Thiocapsa bogorovii: one gene and its partner. The protein of the gene in region 1 interacts with the protein of each later gene in a pairwise test. Links are inferred from orthologs where the notes say so. Each region holds a gene or a part of one and is shown on either strand. Other genes may lie near its edges.

The links.
Region 2: the proteins of ndk (region 1) and LT988_RS14125 interact in binary tests that used the Escherichia coli proteins (3 or more experiments, as listed by UniProt). The link is inferred for Thiocapsa bogorovii from one-to-one orthologs.

What each region holds. Positions count from the first base shown.
Region 1 is NZ_CP089309.1:3,643,100-3,659,528, reverse strand. Bases 10,506-13,384 are described here. They hold ndk (nucleoside-diphosphate kinase), read left to right. Parts: upstream 10,506-11,670; coding sequence 11,671-12,099; downstream 12,100-13,384. Other genes in these bases: pilW (type IV pilus biogenesis/stability protein PilW), read left to right, coding at 13,235-13,384; rlmN (23S rRNA (adenine(2503)-C(2))-methyltransferase RlmN), read left to right, coding at 12,108-13,238; LT988_RS16330 (acetyltransferase), read right to left, coding at 10,506-11,380. Also shown: LT988_RS16385 (hypothetical protein), read right to left, coding at 786-1,355; LT988_RS16380 (AmpG family muropeptide MFS transporter), read left to right, coding at 1,617-3,197; LT988_RS16375 (L,D-transpeptidase), read left to right, coding at 3,403-3,963; LT988_RS16370 (Tat pathway signal sequence domain protein), read left to right, coding at 4,084-4,509; LT988_RS16365 (MotA/TolQ/ExbB proton channel family protein), read left to right, coding at 4,652-5,368; LT988_RS16360 (ExbD/TolR family protein), read left to right, coding at 5,358-5,747; LT988_RS16355 (ExbD/TolR family protein), read left to right, coding at 5,753-6,157; LT988_RS16350 (energy transducer TonB), read left to right, coding at 6,157-7,023; LT988_RS16345 (bifunctional metallophosphatase/5'-nucleotidase), read left to right, coding at 7,173-8,681; LT988_RS16340 (fibronectin type III domain-containing protein), read left to right, coding at 9,106-9,684; LT988_RS16335 (hypothetical protein), read left to right, coding at 9,781-10,362; more of LT988_RS16330, read right to left, coding at 10,424-10,505; more of pilW, read left to right, coding at 13,385-14,029; LT988_RS16310 (RodZ domain-containing protein), read left to right, coding at 14,041-15,150; hisS (histidine--tRNA ligase), read left to right, coding at 15,208-16,429. UniProt on the Escherichia coli protein: Major role in the synthesis of nucleoside triphosphates other than ATP. The ATP gamma phosphate is transferred to the NDP beta phosphate via a ping-pong mechanism, using a phosphorylated active-site intermediate.
Region 2 is NZ_CP089309.1:3,115,446-3,122,852, forward strand. The notes cover bases 1,232-4,222. They hold LT988_RS14125 (5-formyltetrahydrofolate cyclo-ligase), read left to right. Parts: upstream 1,232-2,418; coding sequence 2,419-3,027; downstream 3,028-4,222. Other genes in these bases: LT988_RS14105 (UPF0149 family protein), read right to left, coding at 1,232-1,530; LT988_RS14110 (TIGR02449 family protein), read left to right, coding at 1,615-1,824; LT988_RS14115 (cell division protein ZapA), read left to right, coding at 1,821-2,150; ilvA (threonine ammonia-lyase, biosynthetic), read right to left, coding at 3,303-4,222. Also shown: pepP (Xaa-Pro aminopeptidase), read right to left, coding at 1-913; more of LT988_RS14105, read right to left, coding at 910-1,231; more of ilvA, read right to left, coding at 4,223-4,835; ribose-5-phosphate isomerase RpiA, read left to right, coding at 5,381-6,040; LT988_RS14140 (DUF29 domain-containing protein), read left to right, coding at 6,180-6,647; LT988_RS14145 (porin), read right to left, coding at 6,857-7,407. UniProt on the Escherichia coli protein: Involved in the removal of 5-formyltetrahydrofolate.

The DNA of each region.
Region 1 (16,429 bases):
GATACCGTCCGATCGGCGAGCCCGGCCCAGCGTCGCACGCAATCGAACATTGGCACGTCCACTGCGTATACGAAGGCGAAAGCAGAAACCACGAGTTGACAGGAGCCCAAGGGACTCGACAGGGACCAGGACGGTACCGCGCAGGAAGCACGCATGGAGCATCGGCGCGTCGGTCGCTAGAACCGGGCGACGCGCCCCCGAACAACGGCGATTGGAGTCATCGGAAACACGGTCAGAGGCGCCCCGAAGGGGACAGCTTCGCAGACGCCGAGGGACGCACACAACGTGACCGATCGGAGACGTGGTCCGAACCCACCCCGAACGGCGACATTCAGCCAAGCCAAGCAAGCACTCGGGGTCGGGTCCCCTCCTCCGCCCGCCTCCGACACTTAGGCCATCGTGATTCGCCAAGGCGAGCACGATGGCCTTTTTATTGGCTGATCATTGCGTTGAAAAACATCAGACGACGAATTGACCCGACGACGGCACAGAGCCGGAAACCGTCACCTCATGACAGGGTAGGTCAGAGTCGGTCCAGCGACCGGTCGCGTGGGGCCTGCCGGGCCGTGGATCACGCTCTGGCACGAAAACTGATATTCACGGGATGTGGGCAGTTTCAGGGATGTGAATCTGCCCTTTCAACGTTCGGGCTCGTGAGCAGGGAGTCCCAAGGCGGTTCCGCCGAGGACGCACAGCTCCTCGCGCACGGGTCCGGCGTAGGCCACTGCAACCGTCGGTTGCAGTGGCCGCCTCTCACCCGAATCGATACCTGTGGCGACGGGTCTTTAACGAGCAGACGCGGATTTCCCGCCCGCAAATTTCTGCCACAAGATCAATCCGACCAGCACCGCGACGGCGAGCACGGACATCATGAGCGCTGCGTCGTCCAGAAACGCGACGACGATGCCGCTGACGATCAGAAAGACACCGATGATCGACATCCGCGGATTGCCGTGAACCCCCGAGAGGAACGCCGTCAGGCCGAGCAGAAAGATGATCTGCAATCCGGTGAGCTCGGCGTTGAGGACATCCTTGAGCTGCGGCAGATAGAGGATCCAAACCAAGACAAACAGGGCGCCCCAATGCAGGATGGTCGTGATGATCAGACTTGTCCGCCCCTTGCCGTCATCGCCCACGCTGTTCCAGCCGATGGCCAGCGAGACCAGGCCGAAGACCGGGATCAGGATCTGCCAGTAGAGCAGCGCAAATTCCAACCGCATATCGGTGAAGGCGACGCCCGCGATCACAGCCACAAAGAGAAGAACATAGGGCCATTGCTCCAGCATGAGACGAGCGAGGCCGCTGCGCCGGCCATCGTCGGGTTGGGTCAGACTAGGTTGGTTTGCATTCGACACGTTTGAGTCTCCTAATGGTTGTCCTTCACGCGAGTCGCGGCTTGCATTGTACGAGGTCGACCCGCCTGCCGGCTGAACGCGCCTGCGAGGTCGGTTCCCGCACGCAGACCATGGTAGTACGTCCGCGGCCCGACGTCAGGCGAAGACTGTCCCGTTCGACCTTGAGCGGAGGACGCGCCGAACGGTATCCTCCCCGGCGTTTTGCCCGTTTCCAATCGCTGCCGAGCCGGCTCCGGCCGGCAGGACGCCATCGAGAGCCCCATGACGTCAGTCGACACCAGCAACACCGGGGGATGGAAGACAACGGCGCGCGAGCTCTCCAATCCAAGAGTGCTTTCGATGCTCTTTCTCGGCTTCTCCGCCGGGATCCCGCTTCTGTTGATCTTCTCCTCGCTCTCGCTGTGGCTGCGCGAGGCCGGCGTCGAGCGTCAGGCGGTGACCTTCTTCAGCTGGGCCGCACTGGGCTATTCCTTCAAGTTCGTCTGGGCGCCCTTGATCGACAAGTTGCCTCTGCCCTTGCTGACCCGTCGACTCGGACGGCGGCGCGCGTGGCTGCTGGTCTCGCAGCTCGCGATCATCTCCGCCATCGTCGGGATGGCACTGGTCGATCCGGCAACCGGCACCGGCCATGTCACGCGCATGGCGATCGCGGCCGTCCTGCTCGGCTTCTCGGCGGCGACCCAAGACATTGTGATCGACGCCTACCGGATCGAATCCGCCGCGCCGCGCTTGCAGGGGCTCATGTCATCGACCTATATCGCGGGCTATCGGATCGGGATGGTCGTCGCCGGTGCCGGTGCGCTCTATCTCGCCGCGCTCTTCGGATCCGAGGCGGGCAACTACAGCTTCCGCGCCTGGCAGCACACCTATCTGATCATGGCCTCCACCATGCTGATCGGGGTGCTGACGACACTGCTGATCCCCGAGCCCGAGACACGGCGTCCCGACGCCCATGTCTACAGCGCAACGGACTATCTGCGACTGGTCGGCGTCTTCCTTGTGGCCGCGACTGCCTTTGCCGGCGGGTTCTTCGTCTCCGCAGCGGCCTTCTCGTGGCTCAAGGCAGGGGCGGGCGGAGGACCCATCACCGGCTTTCTGCTGGAGACACTTCATTTCGCCGTGGCCGTTTCGGCTGCGGTCGCGGCCGGCTGGCTGTTGGTGGCGGCCGGGGCGGTGAACGCCGTGATGGCGCGTGAGACCTGGCTCGAGCCGGCACTGGATTTCTTCCGCCGCTACGGACTGAAGACCGCCCTACTCCTGTTGGCCCTGGTCGGGCTTTATCGGATCTCGGACATCGTCCTCGGTGTCATTTCCAATGTCTTCTATCAAGACATCGGCTTCTCGAAGCCGCAGATCGCGACCGCTGTGAAGACCTTCGGGGTCGTCGTGAGCATCCTCGGCGGGCTCCTCGGCGGGCTGATGGCAACCCGCTACGGGGTCATGCGGATACTCATGCTCGGGGCCATCCTGTCCGCGGCGACCAACCTCATTTTCGTTGTCTTGGCGCTCGCGGGACCTGAACTGACCTGGCTTTACATCGCTGTCGCAGCCGACAACCTCGCCGCTGGACTTGCCAGCGCGGCCTTCGTCGCCTTCCTGTCGAGCCTGACCAGCGTCTCTTTCACCGCCGTCCAGTACGCCATCTTCAGCTCGCTCATGACACTCTTGCCTAAGGTCCTGGGCGGTTATTCGGGCTCGATCGTCGACGGGATCGGTTATCCCGGTTTCTTCGTCTTTACGACCTTGATCGGCGTCCCGGTGGTGGTCCTGGTCTGGTTGGCCGGACGCAGCCTGGCGATCGACGATCGGGCACGAGAAGCCGCCGCCGCAGCCGTCGCGTGAGACCGAGTACCGCCGTGGACAACCGGAGCTGCTCGAACCACGACGCCCCCACGTTCGGGCTGCATGCCGGTGAATGTCCGGGGATTCCGGAATCCGATGGCGGAGTGCCCTGCGTTTGACCCTCCGATGGTGGTGTCGAGACGACCGCAACCTCATATAGGCGGGTTACGGGACAGGTGTCCGACGACAGGAGCCCTCGCATCTCATGGTTTTCTTGCTCCGGATCTTACCCTTGTTCATCGCGGCCGCCTTGATCGTGGGCTGCGCTCAATCCCCGACGAGACCGGCGCCCGAACGTCAGCCGGGCGAGGTCGTCGAGAGCGACAACGGCGCGCGCGCGGCAGAGCCGGAAACGGGCCTTGCCGGGAGTGATTCTGCCGCAGAGTCCGTAGACGCTCCGGCCACGGAACAGGCAAAGCGTTCTTTGACGATCCAGATCGGCAGCCAGTCGTTTATCTACGCGGAGGACGATCAAGTCGTCCGCACAGGCCCCATTTCTTCCGGACGCGAGGGGTACGGAACGCCTCGCGGCACCTTCTCGGTGCTCAGCAAGCAGAAGGACAAGGTCTCTTCCCGCTATACCAATCAGCTCGGCATGCAGGCCTGGATGCCCTACTCCATTCAATTCTACGGCCACTATTTTCTGCATGAGGGCTGGCTTCCGGGCTATCCGGATTCGCACGGCTGCGTGCGCGTCGGCGAGAAGGATGCGCGCTTCCTATTCGAGCGCATGAAGATCGGCGATCTTGTGAGCGTGGTCGACTGATCACACCCGCGTCCGCCGGATCCGGGGCCCCGCTGTATCTCGAAATTCGATCGTCCCCGATTGACCCATGCCCCGAGGGCGGCGAAGATCTCCAGCTGGATAGCTGATCGGTTCCATCGGATGACTCAACGCAACCTTCTACAGGCCTTCCTGCTCCTGACCATCGGCACCTGCGCCGGAATCGGCAGCGCACAGGAGATCAAGCTCGAGCTCAACAAGTTGGAGCCCCAGCCCGAGACGAAGGCCTGTCGCGCCTATCTGGTCTTCGACACCAGCGGCGGACCGGCGATCGAGGCGCTGCAACTGGATCTGATCCTGTTCGATCAAGCCGGGGTGATCGCTCGGCGGCTTGCCGTCGACACCGCACCTCTACGGGCGGCGAAGACCACCGTGAAGCTGTTCGATATTCCTGATCTCGACTGCACCGACATCGGTCGCATCCTGATCAACGAGGTGCTCGAGTGTCGCGATGCCGAGGGCCCGCACTCCGATTGCATCGAGCGCCTGACACTGTCGACGCGCGCCGAGACGCCTCTGGTAAAGTGACCGTAAATGCCGCGCCGCGCCGAGGCCAGCCCCGAGAAGAGACCCGATGTCTGAAACCGCGACCGCCGCCGCATTCGCCCCGCTAACCGCTGTAGGTTCCGAAATACCTGATCCGGTGGCGGCAACGGGATCCTGGCTCGGTATGATCGTACCGTCCCCGATCGCGACTGCGATTCCCGAGCCGCTGCGCGCACTGATCGACGCCGGTGGCCCGGTGATGCTGATCCTGGCTGCGATGTCGGTCTTCGCCCTGACCATCGTCCTGATCAAGCTCTGGCAGTTTTCTCGCTTGCGAAAGGGCGGCGCCGAGCGCGTCGAGAGCGCGCTGAACGACTGGCAGGCCGGTCGATGGGGCGAGGCGGTCGAGAGGCTCGCCCTCGCGGACAACCCACTCGCCGGGGTGGTTCGGACCGCTATGCTCGGCAGTCTTCACGCGAACGATCCGGCGGCTCTGCGCGAAGAGGTCGAACGCCGAGCTCAGGGGGTGATCACGGCCTTGCGTAGCCATCTACGCGGGCTTGAGGTGATCGCCAGCCTCAGTCCGCTGCTCGGTCTGCTGGGAACCGTGATCGGGATGATCGACGCCTTTCGCGCCCTCGAGGCGGCCGGAAATCAGGTCGATCCCTCGGTGCTGTCCGGTGGAATCTGGGTCGCACTGCTGACCACGGCCGCGGGACTGTCGGTCGCCATCCCGACCGTCGTCGCGCTGAATTGGCTCGAGCGCATCCTCGAAGGAGTGACGCGTCGCTTGGAGGATCAGGTGACCCGCGTCTTCACCGGAGGCCTGCAGCTCGACGGCCCGCTCGTGTCGTCACAACAACCGCCCGTTCTCGCGCCTCGGATCCGGCATGCGGTTTGAGTCGCCCGCACCCCGTCGCCGACTGATCGGCCTGACCCCGTTGATCGACGTGGTCTTCATCCTGCTCGTCTTCTTCATGCTCGCATCGAGCCTCATCAAATGGCAAGCTGTCGAGATGGGCGCGCCGGCCTCGGCGACCGCCGGGACCTCGTTGGTCGGCGCTTGGCTGGTGCGCGTGCGACCCGAGGGCCTGGATCTCAACGCGGAGGCGATCGCCGCCGCCGAGCTCTCCCGACGAGTCGCCTCGCGGATCGCCGAAGACCCGTCGCAACGGATCCTGATCCAGCCCGCGGCGGGCGTCAGCCTCCAGCGATTGGTCGACGCCCTGGATCTCCTGCGCGACGCCGGCGCAACAGACCTGACCCTCCTGCGCCTCTGAATCCCATGCGATTGAAACGGCCCAAACCAGCAGCCGACAGCGAGGCTAATCTGATCCCGCTGATCAATGTCGTCTTTCTGCTGCTGATCTTCTTCATGTTGGCCGGCCGACTCGCCCCGACCGACTCGGCCGCCTTGGCTCCCCCGCGCTCGGATAGCCCGCAGAGCGCACGCGCGACGCCGCTGATCCTGCTGGTCGACCGAACGGGACAGATGAGCCTCGACGGCGAGCTGCTCGAAGAGACGACCCTCGCCGAGCGGGTTGCCGAACGGCTCGCGAACGGCCCTCCGCACCTACAGATCAAGGCCGACGCGACCCTCGAAGCGCTTCGCGTGGTCGAACTGCTCGACCGGTTGCGCGCCGCCGGGGCCGAAGACATCGACCTTTTGACCTTGGCGCGAGAGGAGTGATGGAACTGCGACGTTATCAGTGGATGCTTGCGCTCCTCTTCGCCCTCGCTGTCCATCTCGCCCTCGCGAAGCTGCTCGAACCGGCTGCACCGATCGCAGTAAACGATCCCGGCATCCGCATCGCTCTCGGAGGGGCCGGGGCTGCCGGTGGCGAGGGCGCAGCAGATGGGATCGAGTCCATCGAGGCAAACATCCCCCCGGCCGCGACCTTGGAGGCGACCGCGATCCAGGCCATCGGCGCCTCCGCCCTCGTCACGGCCACCGAGACGATCCGGGCTGCCGAGCCCCAACCGCCTCCACCGATCACTGCCGTGGAGCCCGCGAGCCCGAAGCCGAAAGCCGAGAGCGTCCGCGCCCCTAAGACCCCGCCGGCACGAACCGCTCGGGCCGCCCCTGAGCCGAAACCCGAGAAGAGAGCCCAAACAACAAAGCCCCCAACGAGCGGCGCCAAGACAGCTTCCGTCGATGCGAAAGCGGCCGGCAAAGCCAGCGCCAAACCTGGCTCGGGCGGCGGAGACGCCGCATCAGCGGCCGGAGCGGGCAGCGGCGGAACGGCCGGAAAGGCTGACGGGGGCAAATCCAAAGACCGTTACTACGCACAGCTCGCAGCCTGGCTGGAGCGACACAAACGCTATCCATCCCAAGCCCGAAAGCTGCGCCAGGAAGGCATCGTCAGGGTCCGTTTCGTGATCGACCGCAACGGGAAGGTCATCTCACATCGCATTGAATCAAGCTCCGGCCATACTGCGCTCGACCGTGCCGCATCGGAGCTTTTGAGACGGGCATCCCCGATGCCTGCGATCCCGGCAAGCATGGGTCGGTCTAGGCTGGAGATCGTGGTACCGATCGCATATCGATTGCGATGAAGCGGTGAGCCCCGTCGCAATCACGGCGATGGCTCGGGGCAGCCACTCGGATCGATTGCGATGACGCGGCCTCGCCGCCGTCGCGCCGTTTGGTGTCCGACCTCAACGACCCAACTCACCGTCCGTCGGTTCAACCCAAGGAACACGACATGCAGTCCGTAAGGCCCATCCACCGTTGGTCGTGGCTTCTCCTCCTTGTTCTGGGCCCCTCCCTTTCCGGAGCCGCCTGCGAGCCGGGAGACGCCCTGACACTCCTGCATTTCAACGACTTCCACGGCCAGCTGGAGCCCTACACCGACCCGCGCGACGGAACCGAGCGCGGCGGCATCGCCCGCCTTGCCGCGACCGTCGCCGAGGTTCGGGCGGAAGATCCGAGCCGCCCGGTCGTGCTGTTGTTCGCGGGCGACCTCCTGCAAGGGACACTGACCTCAAGTCTCTTCCTAGGCGTGCCCGACCTGGTGCTGTTCGAGCGCATGGGTGTGGACGCCGCGGTCATGGGGAATCACGAGCTGGACTATGGTCAAGAGGTGTTCCGCGGTTTGACCGAAGAAGCCGCCTTCCCTTTCCTGACCGCCAATGTGGCGTCCGACCCGGAGCCGCTGCCGGTGCTGTCTTCCATCGTGATCGGACGGCCGGGTGAACCGAAGATCGCGGTCCTGGGACTCACCACACCGGAGCTGACCACCGCCACCCATCCGCGAAACATCGAGGGCATCAGCGTGGAAGAGCCGATCGCAGTCGCCGGACGCCTGCTGCCTGCGCTGAGGGAAGACGCCGATCTGGTGGTGGTCCTCTCACACATGGGAATCGCGGACGACCGCCGGCTGGCCGAATCCGTGTCCGGCATCGACCTGATCGTGGGCGGCCACACCCACAACCTCTACGAGACGCCGGTGTTGACGGATAACGTGCCCATCGTCCAGGCCGGCGAGCGCGGCGGCTGGCTGGGACGCATGGATTTCAGCTGTCTCGAGGGTCGACTCACGCCCGACGAGTACGCCTTGATTCCCATCGACGCCGCGAGCCCGGAGGATCCGGAGATCGCCGAAGAGGTCCAACGCATCACGCTGGACGCCGAGCGGGAGCTCAATAAGGAGGTGGGTCTCAGTGCGCAGGAGCTCAGCGCCTGGCGCGAGCTGATTCGTCGCGAAGAAGCCCCGTTCGGCAACTTCGTGGCCGATCTGGCCCGCGAAATCACCCTGGCGGATGTCGCCCTATTCAACGGGGGCGGCTTTCGGGCCAGCATCCCCGCCGGGCCCGTCACCCTCAAGTCGATCTATCAGGCCTTCCCCTTCCGAAACGAGCTGGTTTTGGGTGAACTGACCGGCGCTCGACTGCTCGCTGCGCTCGAGCGCAGCGCGGCGCTGGACCCGTCGGAGAACCCCGGCGGCTTTCTCCAGGTCTCCGGGGTGCGCAACATCATCGCGGACGGACGACTTGCGAATGCCACGATCGGCGACATCCCCATCGATCCCGCACGCCGCTATCGGATCGTGACCTCCGATTTTCTCGCGGCCGGCGGAGACGGCTACGCGATGCTCGCGGAGATGACCGAACCCGTCATGACCGGACGCCTGATTTCGGACATGGTGATCGAGGGTTTTCGCACCGATAGCCCGGTGAGCGTCGCAACAGACGGGCGGATCCTGCGACGCTGAATCGCTGCGCGCCGCCCGAGTGCGCCTGGCCCATCCCGCTCACGCTTGCCCCTTCACGCGGCCCGAAGACGCCGGCAACCGCGGTCCGGCGACATCCGCGCATTGAGCTTCGCACACGCAAAGACGGCTCCCTTGGTCTCGGCACTCCCCGCAACCCGCTCTCGGCATGTCGTCGGCAATGTGACCCACCGCACACTTCGTTCCACGCGCCGCCCTCGTCACCCGTGTTTTGACGCCTAGGTCGCAGAACCGCCCCTGCGTAGCTGGTTAACTCAGCTCAAAGGGTACCGGAGTCAACGAGGGGCTCAACCCGGGACAAACCATCCGATTCGGTTCCCGAGCCCTCGGAGCCCCTCCGACACGCGCTGAGTAGAGAGTGATTCCGAGACCCGGCCTCGTCACTCGAACCGACACGGGGAACGCCATGCGACGCACTCGGGCACTCCAAGTTCACCTTCGGACCGACATCTACCTCGGCCTAGTTCTGTTTGCGCAGCTCTTCCTTCTGCTCTTGTTGTCATCGGCAAGCGGCTTGTCCGGAGCCACGACCGGCAGCGAGGTCAAACTCGTATGGAATGCGGTGAACGACAGTCGGGTCGCTCGCTACGAGGTGCACTACGGGACCGCCAGCAAGACCTACGATTCGAACGTTCAAGTCACCACCGCATCGGCGACCGTCTCCGGCTTGGAGGGCGGCTCGCAATACTTCTTCGCAACGCGGGCATGCACGAGCGACGGGGAGCTCTGCAGCGCCTTCTCCAACGAGGTGAATGTCGATATTCCGGGGACGCCGCATTCGGCATCCGGGGTCGTGACCATGCGCGCGGCGGCGAATGCTCGATCCGCTCGGCGGTCGGCCTCGGTCGCCGCCGATAACACCCTCTCAGCAACTCGTCCGGCCATCGAGATCGGCGAGGTGGAGATCAATCAGGAATGGCAATGGGTCGAATTCCAGCGCGCGTTCGTAGACCCGGTCGTCGTGGTCAAGGCGTTGAGTAACTAAGACACCGAGCCGGCGATCGTCCGGGTCGACGCGATCAACGCCAACGGCTTCTCGATTCGCGTGCAGGAATGGGACTCTCTCGACGGCGCACACGACTTGGAAACGGTCTCGTACGTGGTGATGGAGCGCGGGCGCCATCAACTGGCCAACGGAGCTCAGATCGAGGCCGGATCGCTGATCACCGGAACGACGCTGGCCTTCCAACGCCAGACCTTCAGAGCGTCCTTTGCAGACGCCCCGGTTGTCTTCGCGAGCGTCGTCAGTTTCAACGAGAGCGATGCCGTGACGGCACGGTTGCACGCGATCGCGTCCGACGGCTTCGAGGTCGGACTGCGCGAGCAAGAGGCCAATAGCCAACGGCATCGACCCGAACGTGTCGACTTCATCGCCTGGGAGGCCTCCACGGGTGTCGTCGACGGGATGCGATACGAGGTCGGACGCACCGGACGCAACGTCGACCACGAGGCGCACAACCTGGTCTACCAAACCGCGTTCGTACGGCCTCCGGTGCTCGTCGCCGACATGCAGACGACACACGGCGACGATACGGCAGCCCTGCGGTGGGATAATCTGAACGTCGACTCCGTGGAGCTGCGGGTCCAAGAAGAGCAGTCGCGCGATCGGGAGAGGACGCACGTGTTCGAGGAGGTCGGTTACTTCGTCGCCGACGTCGAATAGGCCCCGCACCGAGCCCGTGCCCGATGTCGCAGCGCCTCCTTGGAGGCGCTGCGACTTTTCGTTATGAGAACGCGGCGCGGAACCGCTCCAGAAAGGTTTCGTATTCGGCCTCGGGCAGCAGGTTGATCCCGGCTGCCGCCTTGCGCCCACCGCCGGTCGGAAAACTGCGGCAGAGCGCGTCCGCCCCGTCCGGGCGCGCGAGCGGGGCACGGACACTGACGAGAAATCCGCCCCCGGCCAACCGTGTCAGCATGGCGTGAGCCTGCTCGGGCGCCTGCCCGGCCAGCTCGTTGGCGAAAACGCCGCTGGCGCGGCGGGACCAAGGCTCGGCCGGCAGGACAAAGAGACGATGCCGCTCGCTCTCGAACGCGGGGTCAACGGCACGGGCACGGGCCATATCGTCGGCATAGCCGTCACGCAAGGCCGCGAACGTCGGATCCTCGACGATGAAGGCCAAGGGATCTGCGTAGGGCTGCAAGCTGCGGAAAAGGACGTCCGGGGCAAACAAGAGGTCGTCTACCGTCTCACCGTAACCGTTGTAGTTGAGGTAGATACCGAGGTCGCGCAACAGCCCGAGCTCGCCTTCGGTCAGATCCAAAGGCTCAGCGGCACGACGCGCGGACGCGTCGAAGTTATCCCCGAAGGTCCCGACCACGGCCCACGCGCGTTGGGAACCCTGTAGATAGTCATCGACCAGCAGACTGGTCCCTTTGTCGGGCAGCGTCTCGATGTGAACGTCGAGCGACGGGTGGACCGGGATCTCGCCGGCAAAGTGGTGATCGAAATAGCGAATGCGCGCACCCTGCCCGAGCAAACGCTCGACCGCACTGCGATTCTTGTCGAACGAGATATCGAGCGCAGTCACCCGATCGCCGTCGACCGCCTCGACCCGATCGAGCAGGGCAATGTCGCGTTTGACCCCGGTGACCAGGATGCTCTCGATCGGCTCGGCCAGACGCAGCTGCTGCAGAGCACAGAGACCGTCGGCGTCGCCGTTGAAGACATCGTATTGACTCATCTGGAAAACCGTTTGCGTGCAGATGGATGTCAGATGATTATCCGCCCAATCGCCCGACCGGTCCAAATCCGCATCCGCCATTCATGACGCCTCGCAACGCCGTTCACGCCGAACACGGCTTTGCCGGCGTTGCTCGAGGCGTTCGTGATCGGTAGACTTTGCAATCCACTCAAGTCTCCGACGGGGTCGGGCCGCGTGGCGAGCCAACGGGCAGATTGTCCCGGGGAACTCAGCTCGCGATTCCGCCGATCCGACCCAACCTCTTTTCGAATCCTCTATTTGGAACCAACATGGCCATCGAGCAGACCCTGTCTATCATCAAGCCCAACGCCGTGGCGAAGAACGCCATCGGCGCCATTTTGAGCCGTTTCGAAGCCGCCGGGCTGCGCATCGTCGCCGCGCGAATGCTTCACATGAGCAAGGAACAGGCATCGGCCTTCTACGGGATCCACCAAGGCAAGCCCTTCTTCGACGAGTTGGTCGAATTCATGACCTCCGGTCCGGTGATGGTCCAGGTGCTCGAAGGGGAAGACGCGGTCGCGAAGAATCGCGACATCATGGGCGCGACCAACCCGGCCAATGCCGCGCCGGGCACCATTCGTGCGGACTTTGCCGATTCATTCACCGAAAACGCGGCACACGGCTCCGATGCCGTGGATACCGCGGCCGTCGAGATCGCCTTCTTCTTCCCGGAAGGCGTCTGCCCGCGCACCCGCTGAGGATCCCCGTGACCAACGCCGAGCTCAAGCCCAATGTCCTCGACCTGGATCTTGCCGACTGCGAGAGACTGGTGCTCGGGCTCGGTTTCAAGGCGTTTCACGGCCGCAGCCTCTTCAAATGGATCCACAAGCATGGCGTCGTCGATTACGACGCCATGACGGACCTCTCCAGGGCGTTGCGCGATGCACTGCGCGAGAGCGTCGAGATCCGACTGCCCCGAATCATCTACGATCAACCCTCGGCAGACGGAACCATCAAATGGATCATGGAACTGGAAGACGGCCAGCGCATCGAGACCGTCTTCATCCCGGAGGGACGCCGCACGACCATCTGCGTCTCCTCGCAGGTAGGGTGCGCGCTTAACTGCTCCTTCTGCGCCACCGCCACACAAGGCTTCAACCGCAACCTGACGGTCGGCGAGATCGCCGGTCAGATCTGGCATGCGACACGACAAATCGGCACCGCGCCTTCGAACGTCGTCATGATGGGCATGGGCGAGCCGCTGGCCAATTTCGATGCCGTCGTCAAGGCGATGGCGATCATGCAAGACGACTTCGCTTACATGATCGCGAAGACACGCCTGACGCTCAGCACCTCGGGCATCGTCCCGAATATCTACAAGCTGCGCGAGGTCAGCGACGTCTCGCTGGCCGTGTCGTTGCATGCGCCGAACGATACCCTGCGCGACCAGTTGGTGCCGATCAACCGCAAGTACCCGCTCGCCGAGCTGCTGCCGGCCTGCAAGGCTTACGTGGGTGCCGACAAACGCCGCCGCATCACCTGGGAGTATGTGATGCTCGACGGCATCAACGACAGCCTAGCGCATGCCAAGCAGATGATCCGCTTGCTCGAGGGGATCCCGTCGAAGGTCAACCTGATCCCGTTCAACCCGTTCCCCGGCAACCAGTACGGCACCTCGCCGCCCGAACGCATCGAGGCCTTTCGCGCGCGCCTCGCCGGGGCCGGCATCTTCACCATGACCCGCAAGACACGCGGCGACGAGATCGCCGCTGCCTGCGGACAGCTCGTTGGGCGGGTCGAGGATCGCACCCGTCGGCTCGGGCGCGTCGCGGTCCCGATTCCGTCGGAGAGCCCATTGGACGGCAGTTTCCGGGCCGGGAAGGCGGCGAACTCATGACGAGTCATCTCGCCGTCCGCCTCGTCACGCATGCCGTCATGGTCCCGAGCGCGCTCTGTTTGGGCTTGTTCGGCTGCGCGAGCAAAGCCAACCGACAAGACACCGACCCGCTCGGGCTGGATCCGCAGGACAGCCCCGCCACCCTCTACGTCGAAATGGCCGAGGAGTACTACAATCGCGGCCAGACCGAGGTCGCCTTCCGTCGCGCCCAACAGGCGATCGAGGCCGACAGAAAGAATCCCAAGGCCCACGTGTGGCTCGCCTTCATGTACGAGGAGATGGGCAAGCCGGACCTCGCGGCGACGCACTACGAGCGCGCCGTCAAGCTCGCCCCGAACAACTCGGATGTCCTCTACGCGTTCGGGGCCTATCAGTGTCGACAAAGACACTACGCAGAGGCGGACGTCTACTTCAAAAAGGCACTTGAGAATCCACTCTACGCAACGCCTTGGGTCGCGATGACCAACGCAGCCACTTGTGCGAGCAGTGCCGGTGACGCGGCCAAGGCGGAACGCTACTATCGCGCTGCGGTCGGCGCCAACCCGGGTTTCGGCCCGGCGCTGGTGAAGCTCGCGGAGATCGAGCTCAAACGCGGCAACATGCAGGGGGCGAAGCTCTATCTGGATCGCTTTTTCGAGCCGACGACCTTGCGCACCCCGGCAACGGCCCGCGAGGCACTCGCCGCCGCGGTCACAACCGAACGCGCACTAGGTAACCGAGCCCGCGCAGCCGAGTACGAGAAGGCGTTGCGCGCGAGCTTTCCCGATACACCCGAGACCCGCGAGCTGTAGGGACCTCACGAGTGACTAACCAGACACAATCCACCGACCCGAACGACCAGAACGTAGTCGAGTTCGGCGATAGCCCGGGGCGACGCCTCCGGGTCCAACGCCAATCGCGTGGCCTGGCGATCGAGCGGATCGCGACACAGCTGCACCTCAAGCCCGAGGTCATCGAGTCGCTCGAACAGGACCGATTCGACCTCTTGCCCGGCCCGGTCTTCGTCACCGGCTATCTGCGTAACTACGCGCGTGCGCTCGGGCTCGACCCGGCACCTCTGATCGCGGCCTACCAGTCCCATGCCGAAAGCACGGACGCCGTCTTGCCGTCACGCCGTATGTCGGGCTCGGGCGCGGGCTCGGAGCTCGATTCGGGCGGAACCCGCATTCTGGTGCGCCTTGTCAGTTTTGCCCTGGCGGCTGCAGTCATCGCCGTAATCGCGCTCTGGTGGCACGATCGACCCGAGGTAGCGCCGGAGCTCGAGACTGAAACGGCCGGAGTCGAGCCGGACGAGATCGCGCTCGATCCGGCGTCTAATTCGGTGGATGCAAGCGTCTCCGGCGCCGATGCCGAAACAGCTGACACAGCGTCCGAGCCGGCCGACCGGACGGACCGAACGAGCGCCGATTTTTCCGAGACCTCGGAGCCTCCGCCCGCGGATCCTTCCGAAACGGCTCCACAGCAGACACCGGCGACGCTAGCCTCGTCGGCAGCCGACCCGGAGGTCGAACCGTCCTCGGAGGCAGCACCGCCCCCGCTCCCCGAGATCGCGCCGAGCCTTGCTGGCGATCCCCCGGTGCAATCGACAAGCGAGTTACCCGATCGGACGCCGAGTCAGCCGCAGGTCGATCCCCCCGCTTTCGCCGAGCCTACGGCGTCAGAGAAAGGGATTGTTCTGGAGTTTACGGGCCCCTCGTGGCTCGAAGTGCGCGATGCAGCCGGGGAGCGCCTCATCGTCGGCGAGATGAAGGCCGGAGATCGGCGCGAGGTCACCGGGCAGGGCCCGTTTCGGTTCACGGTGGGACGGGTCAACAACAGCAGCATGACTGTCGACGGCAAACCCTTTGATCTGGAGGCCCGTTCGCGCGGCAACGTGGCGCGCTTCTCGCTCGACCCGGAGTCACCCGAGTGACGGCTCGCTCGGGCCGAACCACGCCGAATCTCGCCCGCACACATCGAGCCGGGGAACATGGGTAAACACATTCAGGCGATCCGCGGGATGCACGACATCCTGCCCGAGGCCGTCCCCATCTGGCATCGTATCGAGGACACCGCGCGAACGATTCTTGCGGGGTACGGCTATGCCGAGATCCGCACTCCGATCCTCGAGGTCACGGATCTGTTCAAACGCTCCATCGGCGAGGTCACCGACATCGTCGAAAAGGAGATGTACAGCTTCGACGACCGCAACGGCGAGAGCTTGAGCCTGCGGCCGGAGGGTACCGCCAGCTGCGTGCGCGCGGCGGTCGAGCACGGGCTGATCGTCCAGCCTCAGCGCCTGTGGTATCGCGGCCCGATGTTCCGCCATGAGCGCCCGCAACGCGGCCGTTACCGGCAGTTCAATCAGATCGGCGCCGAGGTCTTCGGGCTCACGGGACCGGACATCGATCTCGAGCTGATCCTGCTCACCGCGCGCCTGTGGCGCGCGCTCGGACTGCAGGGTCTGCGCCTGGAGATCAACAGTCTCGGGGACCCGGATGAACGTCGGCTCTATCGCGAACAGCTGGTCACCTATCTGGAAGCGCGGCGGGAGCATCTGGACGCCGAGAGTCTCCGACGTCTCTACACCAACCCGTTGCGCGTCCTGGACTCGAAACATCCGGAGACACAGAAGGTCGTCGCGGATGCACCGACGCTGATGGATCACCTCAGCGACGATTGCCTGGCGCACTTTCAGGGCATCCGTCACGGTCTGGATCAGGCGGGCATCCCGTATAGACTCAATCCGCGGCTGGTGCGGGGTCTGGATTACTACAATCGCACGGTCTTCGAGTGGATCACCGAAGATCTCGGCGCCCAAGGCACCGTTTGTGCCGGCGGTCGCTACGACGGTTTGGTCGAGCAGCTCGGTGGCCGATCGACACCTGCAGTCGGCTTCGCCTTGGGACTCGAGCGACTGGTGGAGCTGCTCGCGCTCGGAGGCCATTCCGGCGAGCCTGCAGTGCACGCCTACCTGGTCGCGGTCGGCGATCAGGCACAGCTCGAGGCCCCGCTTCTGGCCGAGCGCCTTCGCGATGCCCTGCCCCGTCTGCGCCTCATGGCCCATTGCGGCGGGGGCAGCTTCAAGAGCCAGTTCAAGAAGGCCGACAGAAGCGGCGCAACCTTCGCGCTCATCCTCGGCGAGGCGGAGTTGGCGCAAGGGATTGTCGGCGTCAAACCCTTACGCGACGAGAGCGGTCAACAGGAGCTTG
Region 2 (7,407 bases), 530 kb from region 1 along the record:
TGCCGGGCCTGGCCTTGGCGATCGCCGCCGTCTGAGCCTCGAGCACCAGCTCGTAGAGCTCGCGCTGGGGCGCACTGAAGCGCCCGTTCACGGGAAAGGTGCGGGTGATGTCGGAGGCATACCCCTCGAGCTCGCATCCGGCATCGATCAGGACGAGATCCCCGTCGCGCAGAGGCGCTCGGTTCTCGACATAATGCAGGGTGCAGGCATTGGCTCCGCCGCCGACGATGGGCGAGTAGGCCTGGTCGCGCGCACCCGAAGCGGCGCAGACGTGGTGGAACTCGGTCTCGAGCCGCGACTCGTTCATGCCGGGCTCGCAGATCTGCATCAGCCGCCGGTGGGCCGCGGCCGAGATCTCCGCGGCTCGGCGCATCTGTTTGATCTCGGACGTGCTCTTGCGCAGCCGCATCTCGTGCAGGACCGACTCGATGGTCACGAAGGTCTCGGGCGCGGAGGCACCGGCGCGGATGTTCGCGCGAACCCGGTTGATCCAGCCCATGACCCGAGCGTCGAGCGCCGCATCGCTGCCGATCGAAAAATACAGCCGCTCGCGACCGTCGATCAGGGTCGGCATGACCGTATCGATCTCGCCCAGCGGATACGCCTGATCGGCCCCGAAATCCGCCGTCGCACCCTCGACACCGGCGCGCCGGCCATCCCACTGCTCGCGCTCCGGATCGCGAGGTCGACAAAACAACACGTACTCGCCGTCTTTGCGTTTCGGCGCAATCACGGCAAAGGCCTCGGGTTCGGCAAAGCCGGTCAGGTAGACGAAGTCGCTATTCTGGCGAAAGGGGTAATGCACATCGCGGTTGCGCACGACCTCGCGCGCGGCCGGAACGATTGCGATGCCGTTCGGGCCGATCGCTTTAGCCAGGGCGCGGCGGCGTCGTTTGTACTCGGCCGCCGTCATGATTCGGGCTGACGAGCGCGCGCGAGGACGCGCTCCAGATAGATCGTCATCGCCGCAACCCGGATGAATTCACTCACTTCGGTCAATGCCTCTTCGTTTTGCTCGTCGTCGTCGAGTCGGTCGAGATCCATTCGGGTCACGTCCGTAAAATCACGCAGAATCTCGTTCGTCTCGGCAGAGGGCTGCGCTGCGGCAGGGTCGAGCGTGCCCCAGGCGTACAGAAACCCGCGAACCCAGTCATAGAGGGCCGTCGCCCGTTCTGCAAGGGGTCGACTGTCGTCGGGCAAGAACAGCGTGAGGCCGAATTCGGACGCCTCGAGCTCCTCGCGTGTCAGTCTTGCCAGCTCCGATAGGGCCTCGCGCCCCCCGTCGATCTGCAGGTCGTCCGCCTCGGGGGCGAGCGAGAGCTGCTGCAACCAAGTAGACTCGGGGTCGGCATCGCCGCCGCACATCAGGCCACAGAGGATGCCATGTGCCTCGCTGGGCGTTGCGCAGAGTGCACCCGCCGCCAAATAACGGGCAAGCCGATCGTCGTCGATATTCGTGGCGACCTCCTCTTGAGAAAACAGGGCGGTGAACGGGGACGAGAGCCGGGAGAGCGAGCGCCCGAACGGCATTCGATAATAACATGCGGTCCCTTGCGATTGACCGCCCTCCGCACGCCTTCTATAGTGCGACGAAATTCAACGGAGTCGTGGACTTTGGCACATTTCGACCTCGACCAATTGGAGCAACAGGTGGAGGCGTTGATCCGCCTCAACCAGCGCCTGCGCGATGAAAACAAATCCCTGCGTTCTCGCCAAGAGAGCCTGGTTGCGGAGCGCGGCGAGCTGATCGAAAAGACCGAGCAAGCACGCAGCCGAGTCGAGGCCATGTTGTCGCGGTTGCGCGCGATGGAGGAGAGTCTGTGAGCGACGAGCCGATTCAGGTCAACATCAGGATCCTCGACAAGGACTACCGCATCGCTTGCGCGCCGCACGAAGAAGACGGGCTGCGCGAATCGGCACGGATGCTCGACGGCAAGATGCGCGAAATCCGCAAAACCGGTCGCGTCATCGGTACCGATCGCATCGCCGTGATGGCGGCCCTGAATATCGCCCACGATCTGTTTCAGCTTCAGAAAGCCCGCGGTGTCGATAGCGGCGAGCTTGACCCGCGGCTCGCGCTCCTGCAGGAGCGAGTCGCGCAAGCGCTGGCAGGCGAACAGGCGCTGGACGCGTCAGGCGAAAGGGTATAGCCTTCTGTCTCAGACATCCCCTGCAGTGTCCGATCGTGGCCTGGGTATTTTCTTGAGCCTAATCGCTGCCCTGGGGACATAGAAGCGAGGCCGTTGTGCATGTCCGTCTTCGAGCGGGTAGCCTGAAGCCGAGCCGAGTGTTCCCACTTGAACCTCTTGGTTCAAGAACAAAAGGCCTGCAACGGCACAGGCGGGGGGTGTCCCTTCCATTCCCGCCATGACCCACCCGAAACATCTTCGCCAAGACTTGCGCGCGAGTCGGCGAGCATTGTGCCGCCAGACCCAGCGTGAGCATGCGCATCTCGTTGCTCGACTGCTTCGTCGCGAACATCGCTACCGACGCGCCCGCCGAATCGCGGCTTATTGGCCGGCCGACGGCGAGCTCGACCCAGGCCCCTTGCTGAACGACGCACGCGAGGGCGGAAAAGCGGTCTATCTTCCGGTCTTGAGCGGAAGCATCGGGCACCGATCCAGCATCAAACTTCGCTTTGTGCGTTGGATCATCGGCGAGACGATGCGCTCGAATCGTTTCGGCATCCCCGAACCGACGCGGCGCGGCCGCCACATCCGCCCGGCTCGCCATCTCGACCTGATCCTGGTTCCGCTGGTGGGATTCGACAGCGCCTGCAATCGTATCGGCATGGGCGGCGGCTACTACGACCGCACCCTGGCCTATCTGAAGCCCCCGCGATCCTGGCGACGGCCCCGACTGATCGGTTTGGCCCATGAGTGCCAGCGCATCGAGAGGATCGAGCCTCACCCCTGGGATGTCCCGCTCGACGCCGTCGTGACCGAACGGCGAATCTATTTTAAATCGCGTTTAAATCGCGACCCGAGCGATAAATCGGGTGTGGAGATCCGCTCGGTTTCTTCTTGAGCCTGCCCCCTTTGCGCGGCGCGATTTAAAGTGAGTTCAGGAAGCAGGAGGTTGGGCACGCTGCGCTTTGCCCAACCGACGGGTATCGCCATTTCCGGGTAACCCCTTAAACCGCGCCCGGTGCAGTGTGCGTAATGAGTTGGAGTGAATTGGCCGCGCCAGCTCCGACCACCGTCGGAGCTGGCGCGGTTTAGATGGCCTTTTCATCATCTAAACCGCGCCCCGCCGAGTCCGTTGTTCGCGAAGATGCAGTGCTCATGCCGTAACCTCGCACATCACTCCGAGCGCGGTTTAGATCCGGCAAACAGCCGATAGGCCGGATTCTCGGTCTCTTCCCAGTACTGATAACCCAGGGTATCGAGCGCCTCGCGGAAGGCATCCGTTTCGTGCGGCGGAATCTGCGCGCCCATCAGGACCCGTCCGTAGGCAGCGCCGTGGTTGCGGTAGTGAAACAGGGTGATGTTCCAACGCTTCCCGAGGGCCGAGAGAAAATCCAGCAGCGCGCCCGGGCGCTCCGGAAACTCGAACCGCACCAGCGTTTCGCTCTCGATCCCTTCGGCGTGCCCGCCCACCATGTATCGGATGTGCAGCTTCGCCGTCTCGTTCTCGGTCATGTCGAGCACGCCGAAGCCTTTCTCCACGAGGCGGCCGATCAGCTCGGCGCGTTCCTCGTCGGCGCGCGCTAGCTCGACACCGACGAAGACCTGCGCCCGTACCGCATCCGAATAGCGATAGTTGAACTCGGTGATCTGGCGCCGCCCGATCACGCGGCAGAAGGCCAGAAAGCTGCCGGGACGCTCGGGGATCTCGACGGCAAGCAGGGCTTCACGCCGCTCGCCGAGCTCGGCCCGCTCGGCGATATGACGCAGTCGATCGAAGTTGACGTTGGCGCCGCTCTCGATCGCAATCAGATGCTCGCCCTTGATCTTGTGTGTCTCGACATACCGCTTCATGCCGGCAACCGCAAGCGCACCGGCCGGCTCGGCGATCCCGCGGGTGTCGTCGAAGATGTCTTTGACCGCGGCGCAGATCTCGTCGGTGCTTACGAGAACCACCTCGTCGACACGCTCTCGGGCGACGCGAAAGGTCTCCTCGCCGATGAGCTTCACGGCCACGCCGTCGGCGAACAGTCCGACCTGGGCAAGCTCCACGCGCCGCCCCGCGGCGAGCGCCGCGTGCAGCGTGGGCGCATCCTGCGGCTCCACGCCGATGATGCGCACCTCCGGCATCAGCCATTTGACGTAGGCCGCCACGCCCGCGATCAGTCCGCCGCCGCCCACCGGGACGAAGATCGCGTAGGGCGGGACCGGATGCTGGCGCAGGATCTCCATCCCGATCGTCCCCTGACCGGCAATGACGTCGGGGTCATCGAAGGGGTGCAGGAAGGTCAGTCCTTTCTCCTCGACCAAGGTCATCGCATGGGCAAAGGCCTCGTCGTAGGAGTCTCCATGCAGAACGGCCTTGCCGCCGAGACGACGCACCGCGCGTACCTTGATGGCCGGCGTTGTCCGCGGCATGACGATGGTGGCCGGCACCCCCAGCTTGGCTGCACCGAGCGCAACCCCTTGTGCGTGATTGCCTGCACTGGCCGCGATTACGCCGCGCGCGCGCACCTCCGGATCCAGATGGATCAGCTTGTTGTACGCCCCGCGCAGCTTGAACGAGAACACGGGCTGCAAGTCCTCGCGCTTGAGAAAGACCGCGTTGTCGAGCCGCGCGGAGAGCTGCGGCGCGTGAGTGAGGGGTGTCTCGTGCGCGACATCGTAGACGCGAGCACGCAGGATCCGTTCGATATAGGCGTCGGGCATCTAAACCGCGTCCGGAGTGATATGCATTGTTCTTGGATTGGAGTCGTGTTGAGTGAATACAGGAGCGTCGGAGCCGACGCGGTTTAGAACTTCAAGAATACGAACCTTTATACCGTATCTCCACCGAGGGCCGGAGGGACACTCGGCATTGGACGCACTCGAAACGAAGCATCTCACTCTCAGCGCGGTGTCACGCCGGACGGATCTGTGGGGTTTCTGGGCTCTGGTATGATACTGCCGGAGCGGCAAAAGGGCAGGTTTTACCGATCCGCGCAAGGCACAACCAACGGTCGGCGCTGAGCCGACGGCGGCTGGAAGCTAAACCGCGTCCAGCGCGAGATGCTCGTTTGCGAGCGTGTTCGACGATCGCTGCATCTACGGCCCTTAACGGGGACGCGGTTTGAAATAGTAAATTTTTTAATCTCTTAAACCGCGCCGACTCCGGCGGCCGTCAAGCCTGCCGGGACCGATCCCATCCAAATACATCGCACGCCGCTCCGAGCGCGGTTTAACGCCTCACACTAGACCAACACACCGGAGTACACATGAACACACAAGACGCCATGAAAAAACAGGCCGCCGAGGCTGCACTTGCCTATGTCGAGGACGGCATTATCGGGGTCGGTACGGGCTCGACCGTGAATCACTTCATCGATGCGCTCGCCGGCATCAAGGGGCGCATCGAGGGTGCTGTGTCCAGCTCGGTCGCCTCGACCGAACGACTCAAGGGGCACGGGATCCCGGTCTACGACCTCAACGCCGTCGGCGAGCTCTCGCTCTATGTCGACGGGGCGGACGAGTCCAACGCGCAGCTCCAGTTGATCAAGGGCGGCGGCGGTGCGCTCACCCGCGAAAAGATCGTCGCTGCGGCGAGCCGGCAGTTCGTCTGTATTGCCGACGAGAGCAAGCTGGTCAGAGTCCTGGGTGCCTTCCCGCTGCCTGTCGAGGTGATTCCGATGGCGCGCAGCTATGTTGCGCGTGAGCTGGTCCAACTGGGCGGTACCCCGGTCTGGCGCGACGGTTTCGTGACCGACAACGGCAACCTGATCCTGGACGTGCAGCATCTGGAGATCATGGAGCCCGCCAAACTGGAACAAACCATCAACAATATCGCGGGCGTGGTCACCGTCGGGATCTTTGCCCTGCGTCCGGCCGATGTGTTGATTTTGGGAACCCCGGGCGGGCCCAAGACGCTGCGGGCCTAACTAAACCGCGTCCGGAGCGGCGTGAGTCGTTCTTGGATTGGAGCTGCCTCGGTCGGAACCTGGAAACTCCGAGCTGACGCGGTTTAGGATTCTGAAAGAGAACTTTATCTCGGAGTCAACAAGAGGAGAGGCGACCGCGATGGCGCGCCAACGAAATCTGAAGTCGGCTCATGAACCCGAAGCGCCCGTATACGGGGAGGACCTCGTCGCTTGGGCGTTCGCGAATGCGCGCTTGTTGAGGGAAAGACGTTTCGACAGCCTGGACGTGGAGAACATCGCCGAGGAGCTGGAGGATATGGGAAGGAGTGAAAAACGTGCACTTGCGAGCCATCTGCGCGTCTTGCTCCTGCACCTCCTGACATGGCAAGAGCAACCGGCCAGACGCGGCCCTTCATGGCGGCGCTCGATCCGGAACGCCCGTCAAGAGATCGAAGACATCCTCGCGGAGAGCCCGAGTCTTGCGCAGCGAATCCCCGAGATGATCGAGCAGGCGTACCCCAAGGCGTTGGAATCGGCGATCGACGAGACCGGCTTGCCTTCGAGCAGCTTTCCGCCTCGATGCCTCTTTCGACAGGATGAGCTTCTGAGCTCGGCCTTCTGGCCCTAAACCGCGTCCAGAGCGACATGCGTCGTTTTTAGTGTGCGTTTGGCTTCGGAGATGTCCTCGCTCTCGGTGAGACGCGGTTTAGAATTTGATATTTTTTAATAGCTTGAACCGCGCCAGCTCCGACGGTCGTCGGAGCTGGCGCGGTTCAAGCCACAAAAAAACGGGGCCCGAAGGCCCCGTCGTGCGTTCCATGCCAAGCCGATATCGGCTTAGAAGCTGTGCATCATACCCAGCGAGAAGCCGTCCCACTGCGCGCCGTTGATCACGTCCGCGTCGTCGCTGTCGACCTGCGTGTACAGCACGTAGGCCTTGGTCCGCTTGCTGAAGTTGTGATCGAAGCCGATCGCCCAGGTGTAATAATCGCCTTCAAGCGAATTCTTGAAGGTATCGACGTTGTCGAAGCTCGCTTCGAAGTCGTTGTCGTTGTTGCCGCTGCCGTACATGGCCTTGACCATGTTGTTGCCGAAGGCGTAGCCGGCTTGGACCTGCCACAGCTCCTTCTGCTCCGGAACAGGAAAACCGACGCCGCCATTCTGAGCCCACAATTGGCCGGCCGGGAGGTTGTCCTGATTCTCGTAGATGGCGGTCAACGTGAAGCCGTTCCAGTCGAGCAAGCCCAGACCGATACGCCACTTGCTGAAATCGTCGCCGACGAAGTTCGGGTTGGCGATCGGGTCACCCGTGACCGGATCGATGGCGATCGGGTCGCCGAGCAGGACCGTGGTGGAGTCCATATAGAGGTCGTTGCCCAACGCCTCGT